Regions from separate parts of the Shewanella sp. YLB-07 genome, predicted to be linked through region 2. Evidence: riboswitches for the same ligand, from Rfam matches in the RefSeq annotation. Region 2 holds a riboswitch; the other holds the start of a gene.
What was found. Region 2 has a riboswitch for cyclic di-GMP ahead of FS373_RS11415 (glycosyl hydrolase family 18 protein). Riboswitches for the same ligand answer to the same signal wherever they lie in the genome.

Region 1: linked by a shared signal. The riboswitch ahead of gbpA (N-acetylglucosamine-binding protein GbpA) and the one ahead of FS373_RS11415 (glycosyl hydrolase family 18 protein) in region 2 are both predicted to bind cyclic di-GMP.

Annotation. Positions count from the first base shown of each region.
Region 1 is NZ_VOQB01000004.1:250,985-254,404, forward strand. It holds gene FS373_RS10700 (cytochrome b) at 1-262, opposite strand, end outside; gene gbpA (N-acetylglucosamine-binding protein GbpA) at 480-1,898, opposite strand; cyclic di-GMP riboswitch class I at 1,964-2,062, opposite strand; gene FS373_RS10710 (rhodanese-like domain-containing protein) at 2,570-2,917, opposite strand; gene FS373_RS10715 (DUF2892 domain-containing protein) at 2,955-3,170, opposite strand; gene FS373_RS10720 (efflux RND transporter permease subunit) at 3,237-3,420, opposite strand, start outside.
Region 2 is NZ_VOQB01000004.1:410,593-414,012, reverse strand. It holds gene FS373_RS11415 (glycosyl hydrolase family 18 protein) at 1-1,671, opposite strand, end outside; cyclic di-GMP riboswitch class I at 1,820-1,939, opposite strand; gene FS373_RS11410 (M24 family metallopeptidase) at 2,334-3,420, opposite strand, start outside.

The DNA.
Region 1 (3,420 bases), 160 kb from region 2:
ATGGGAGGCCGCTGCTTGAATCAGGCTCCTGTCTGAAGTGTGACCATATCCAGCGAAATATAAAAAGTATTGCTACCACACTGGCTAGGGATACGTTGATATCTCCAATAAATTGATAGATGACTGGATATGTCTCTTCGAGTACGAACATGGTATATCCAGCAATTGTATTATAAATAATAGTAAACGCGATCACCCAGTGAAAAAAACGAGTTAATAAGTCGTAATGAGCCTGTGTGCTTTTTAATGGTGAGCTTGTCATTGCTCTCTCCTTCAAACGAGATAAGAGTACGAAATAGATGTCAACTTCTCCGGTTTATGACAGAAGGCTATGCCACCTTCTGTATGTTCGGCACCTTCTATTAAGTGTTTTAATTGAGCATTAATTTAAATCTGACTCTTTGTCTATGAGGCATGAAAAAAGCGATCGTTAACGATCGCTTTTATTTTTGGGAGGATTGGTATTTAGTCAGTGTGAACTAGTTTACTTCATCCCAGGCATCGGAAGAGTTGCTGCCTACACCTGGCTCATACTGAGAGGCACTTTCGCTCCAGATGTTACACCAACCGCTGTATGGAAAGGCTTTACACTGATAGATTTGACCGTTTTTCGGTTGAAACACCTTAGTGCCTTCAACGTAAGAGCCTAACCCTTCAGGGAAGCTATAGTCATACTCTCCAGTGCTTGGCTCTTTGAACATGATATCGAAGTTTTCATGGACATTATCTCCGCCATTTTTGGGACTACTTATCAGTTTGAGAATATGATGGTCAGCTTGGACATTAGCCACTGGCGTAATTGCAAAACTATGGCTGGCATTGTCTTCAACCACGGCATGTTCGTAGGCCAGCGGTGCGCCGCCATGATCATATAGGGTTGCATTTACCAACATGGTATCGCCAGTTGCGCTAGCTTCGAAGTTTATTGTCACTGAGCCATCTTGGATTTCATAACTGCCCTCTACTCCTGTGATAGTGACATCATGTTCTGGTGGCAATTGTTCTATCTGAATTTCTACGCTGGTGATGTCGCTTGCCTTGCTGACAAATATCTTATTGCTGCCGTAGACTGGCACAAATTCAGCCTGAGTATTGACCTGCCCCGATTGGATTTCACTTTGCTCGGCATTGATCTTAGTGGCTAAAGCATAAGACCAGACATAGGCCTGAGTATCTTGTGTTATTTCAAGGCGTGTAGCTAAACCTGAAACTTCGCTGCCATTAGCAAATACACGGGTTCTCACCAAGTCACCAGCTTTTAAGTCGCTAGATGGGATGATAGTACCGCCATGCTTCCAACCTTCAGGTGTTTCATCATCGAAGGTGAGGTCGACAACGTTATAGAAGGCATTAGCCGTATCCGCTACATCCCAAACTGCTAGCATTATTTGGTAACCGCTACGCTCAGGAATATTACACATATGGGACAGAGCCATAGGAGGAACCTGATCGTTATAATCTACTTCACAGAACGGCTCGAGTTCGAAACTGTCTCGGGTGAGTGCCGCACTCGGGTTCCAGTTCTGTTTGGTCATGTAGTAATGAAACTTAGCGGTTCTGTGGTTGGCGGTGAAGGTCCAGTGGATCTCCATCGGGCCAGATTCAATCTCTTTCTTTACCCATCGCAAAGGGGACTGCTCATCGAGTACTTTATAGGGAGTGCCTGCACTGGCTATTTGGCTATCTGCAGGCCCAGAAGCTGGAAAACCTTTAAGTGCTTCCAGACTTTGAGAGTTTCCTCTTAGCTCATTACAGTTACTGTTTTCCGGCTGTTTATCACAAAGGTAACCTCGGGCTTCGGTCCCAGGTGTTGTGATGTACCCATGGGCGAATGCGCCTGTACTGGCAAGCAGTGTACTTGCAGCAAAGAGGCGAATTATATTTTGATTTACTGTCATAAATACTTCCAATTAATTGATAGATTTGTGAACAGTCAATTTGGCCTGAAGCGCTAACTTCAGTAAGTTGCAACCCCGCTATCTTGGATGCTAGTTAACTGACTAACATCTTTAGATCGGAAGCTTTGCGTCCTAGTCTTTCAACTAGTTTGCCAAGTGACTAATAATGGCATTCGTTTATTGAGCGGCTTGTATCTGCTTTACCGTACGAATGAACGAATGTAAGCGAGAAACTACAGTTTAAATTCAAAAAGTTAAAGCTATTTTATTTGCCTGGTTACAAAGTGTTGCATGTGAATAAATACTCTAATTTAGAGTATGTTAATGCTTGCGTTTTTTACCGTGCCATATGGGTTGCGTAACTGTTGATTTATGTTTTGGGCCATTTGCTGATGGCCCAGTCTGTAAGACATTTGGTTTATTGGTCTTTTTAGCTGTGGATAGAATTTTGACTCTTACGCTAGTATTTCGACACTGGGAGTATTTTTTGACTGGGATGATTTTTTTCATTTTCTGAGATAATTTGACTAATATTTTAATCTGTATTGTTTGCTCCGCAAAACAAGCTGGATGCAGTGTGAAAATGTGGGTCAGTCATCGAGTGGTGACCGACTCATTGGTTAGCTCGTCGATTTGATAGCCTCTATTGTTAGCGAGGCTATGATCGGCGACTAGCTATTGGCGGCGAAGACGGCATCCTGTTTACAGGTGATCGCCCACACATTCTCATATCCAAGTCTCAGCAACTGCTCCGCCGCCAGACATGCTCTGACCCCCGAGCCACAATGAATGAAGATGGCCTGTTTCTCGTCAGGATAGAGGGTGAGCATCTTCATCTCTAATACGCCACGGGGAATATGTACTGCGCTCTCTACGGCCTGTTGGGCCCGTTCGGATGTTTCACGCACATCGATTAATACGCCATTTTTACTCTGGCACATTAAGGCGGCTTGTTGCGCCGTGATGGTATTTAATGGGGCTTTCACTTCGGCCATGATGTCGGCTATGGATCTCAACATAGATTTTTCCTCTTCTCTTTACTATGGTTTAACTGGATTAAGGCTTAGCCAGGGCGCACTGAGCCTCAGTTTTCATACCCAGTTTCTTCATTAGAATAGCGACGGGGCAGAAGCCGGTAAAGGCGCTCTGAAACAAGTTGGCTCCGACGAATAGGGTGAACCAGACAAAGTGTGGGTTGACCCACACAGTTAAGGCAAGTGATATCAGTACCATGATCCCTGCGAAGGCCATGATAAAACGCTCTATTGACATATGTTCTCCTGGAAGGGAGTTAGGCTCCCCAATGTTTGACTAAAGTTACCAGCTTAAATAATGGATTTAGCTGAATTTATTCTTCATCACGGCATAATAGAGCACAGGGATCACTACCAGAGTTAACAGGGTGGATACCATGATGCCGAATATTAAACTGATGGCCAGGCCATTAAATATCGGGTCATCTATGATAAATAGGGCGCCAATCATGGCTGCCAGAGCCGTGAGCATGATAGGTTTGGCTCGC
Region 2 (3,420 bases):
ACCGAGTCCTTCATGCATAGCATTGAGAATGTCACCATTATCTGAGTCAATTTCCCATGCAAACAGACCACCTAGCTGATTCGCCATAACATACTGGCCTTTAGCTGTTACGGAGCGAGCATCATCGAAAGTGATCAAGTCACCGGTAGAAGGCTTGAATACATAAGCAGCCTCGGCAACCTCATCATATTCGTACTGCCATTCGCCAGACATGTATTCATTCACAATTTGACGATAATCGACCACGCCATCTTCCCAGGTTCCCTTAACCTTGCCAGTTGCCGTTCCAGTAAATGGATTACCACCTTGGTATCCAGTTACACCAGTCCAGCCTCGACCATACATGGCGGCACCAACGACAATCTTCTCGGGAGTGACCCCTTGAGCGAGCAGCGCATTCACGCCAATTTGAGTAGTGTTCTTGGTATCTGGCTTCCAGCTCGCGGCATAAAGCGCGGCTTGATGGTTAAGATCTGTGTTTGACCATGCGCCGTAAAAGTCATAGCTCATCAGGAAGATGTTATCCATATACTGCTGAGCTTCTTGATAATCCACCAGGGCAATCTTCTCGGCGCCAGCACTGATAGCAGACGTGAGTTCATAGCTTCTGCCGGTTTGAGCACTCAGTTCATCGAGCATGGCCCTAAGCTCTTTCATCAAGAGCACATAGGTTTGACCATCGGTAGCGGGATCGCCAAGATTTGGATTTGCGCCATTACCACCAGGAAATTCCCAATCGATATCCACACCGTCGAAAAACTTCCAGGTCTGTAAAAACTCTTTCACCGACGCGACGAAACGGTCACGCTTGACCTTGTCGCCCAGAAAGTAGAAAGGATCTGACAGGGTCCAGCCACCGACAGAAGGCAGTATTTTAAGATCTGGCTGAGCTTGTTTCAGCGCCATCAATTGACCGAAATTACCCTTGTATGGGTCAGAGAACTCACTGACTCCGGCTTGCGGCATCTGCACAGCCGCCCAAGGATCGTGTATCGCCACCTTGAAATCTTCACGGCCACTACAGGCGCGTTGCAGAGCCTGGAAACTGCCCTCGATCTCTTTCAAGCTGTCATTGATACCGTCACCACCACAGATGGGGGTAAAGCCATAAAGAATATGAGTGAGATTTTGTGCCGGCATCTTATCGACGGGAAACTTACGACCGTAAACGCCCCACTCGACAAAATAACTGCCCACCACCTTGCCAGACTTGTTGACGTAGGGCTTATTATTTTCCCCAAGCTGAGTCTCTAACGGCAACAGGTGGCTACCATCGGTATCGGCGATTATGATCTCTTTAACATCACTGAGAGTACAAGCTTCAGCGTTACAAAGCTGAACCTGCATCTGGTAGCGACCACCTTGATTGATACTGAATGTCGCAGATCCTGACGCCGTGGAAGTGCCCGACCAGACCTCTACCCCGTCAAATAACACCTTAGCCGTCTCACCCAACTCACCTGACCACAAGTTCCAGCTAACAGAGACTTCTGCGGCATCTTTAACGGTAACGAGTTGATTGTAAGCGGTGGCAGATTGGTTAACTTCAATAATTGAAAAATTGGTTTCGCCCCAACCTATCGTTGGCTTACCAGGAACAGCTGCATAAGCCGATGAGGCGAGTACGCTAGCCACGACGAGCGCAGCGGATGAGAGTTTAGTGTTAAACATAGGGTGTCCTTATTGTTTTTTATTTTTTATAAAATAATCAATAAGGCAAACAAAGCTGAACAGGATAACAACCTATTCTTAATACCATGGATATAATGGTAGCGACCTTTGCGGTTCTTTGTACCATCACATCACACGAAGAAATTCCTGAAACATCCCCGCGATCATAGGTACCGCGATAGTACTGAGAGAACGACCTTCTCAACACTATCCCCTTAGACCGGAGGCTTTGCGTCCCAACCTTTCGATTGGTTTGCCTTTCATTCAAAATTCGCACATTAAATGACAACGCTGTCATCACTTGTTTAGCATAATCTTAAATTGAACATAAATGCAACACCTAGTTTTACATTATCACAAGCCAATGATTGTTAATGGTTTAAATAATCATAAAAGCAATGTTTAGCAAAGTATTCTGAAGATAAATACACTTAGAGAGGAAGATTACACTAAACGGGGTTTGAGGAAGTACTGATTAAATCTGCAAAATACCTTGTAAAAAAGGACTAGAAAGCAGAGCTAATAAAAGCAAGATTTGAGTTAACAAGTCTAATGCAAGGAGATTAAAAATGAAAAAGAGCAGGACTACTCATACCTGCTCTCTACTTTTCTCTTTTAGCAATTCGAAACTTAAAGTACAAGTTTAAAGTTGCAGCTTAAAATCAAGCTTCATATCCAAAAGGATCATCGATGGAATGCATTGGCTTGGTGAACCACACAGCGCCTTCCTTTGTCATATAGAAGTGATCTTCATGACGCACACCAAACTCGCCAGGGACACATAACATGGGCTCATTACTAAAACACATACCCGCAGCCAGAGGCGTCTGGTCATTAAGCACCAGATAAGGCCACTCATGAATGTCTAAGCCGATACCGTGACCGGTTCTATGAGGCAAGCCAGGCACCGCATAGCCTGGACCAAAGCCAGCGGCTTCAAGCACATCACGGGCTGCCCTATCGACACTGGCACAGGGGACACCAATCTTAGCCGCCTCAAATGCCGCAATCTGAGCATCTTGCTCATGCTGCCAAATCTCACGTTGGCGATCACTCGGTTTACCGAACACAAAGGTGCGGGTGATATCTGAGTTATAACCTTGCAGCTGACAACCTGTGTCGATAAGAACCGTGTCGTTTTGCTCAAGCGCTTTAGGCGACTTAACCCCATGAGGATAAGCACTGTCTTCACCAAATAACACGATACAGAAGTAAGAACCGGCAGGAGCACCCACGGCCTTGTGAGCATCATTGATAAAGGCTTCAATTTCACCGACTGTGATGCCTTCTCTCAAGATACGAGCCACCGCTTTATGTACCTCAAGAGTCATGTCCTTAGCACGTTGCAACAAGCTAAGCTCGGTATCAGATTTGATCATGCGACAACTCGCAGTCACAGGCTTAGCATTAACATAATCGAACTGACCATGAGCCAGGCGGACACCATCGAAGATGAAGAAGGCTGCAGACTCATCGATACCAACTTTGCCGCTATTGATGTCCATCTGCTTGAGCACTTCACCGAACAGGGCGTACGGGCTCTCATCCTCATGCCAGGTATTCACCTTACCTTCGATAACCATATAGCCTAAAAGTGTATCGACTTCGAATGCCGGAGCGATATATTCCAACTCACCAGCGGCAGGAATGATGGCGCCAACCATACGCTCACTGGCATACCAACGAGTACCCGTATAGTAATACAGGTTAGTCCCGGCGTTGATGTAGATAGCTTCGATTCCCTGAGCT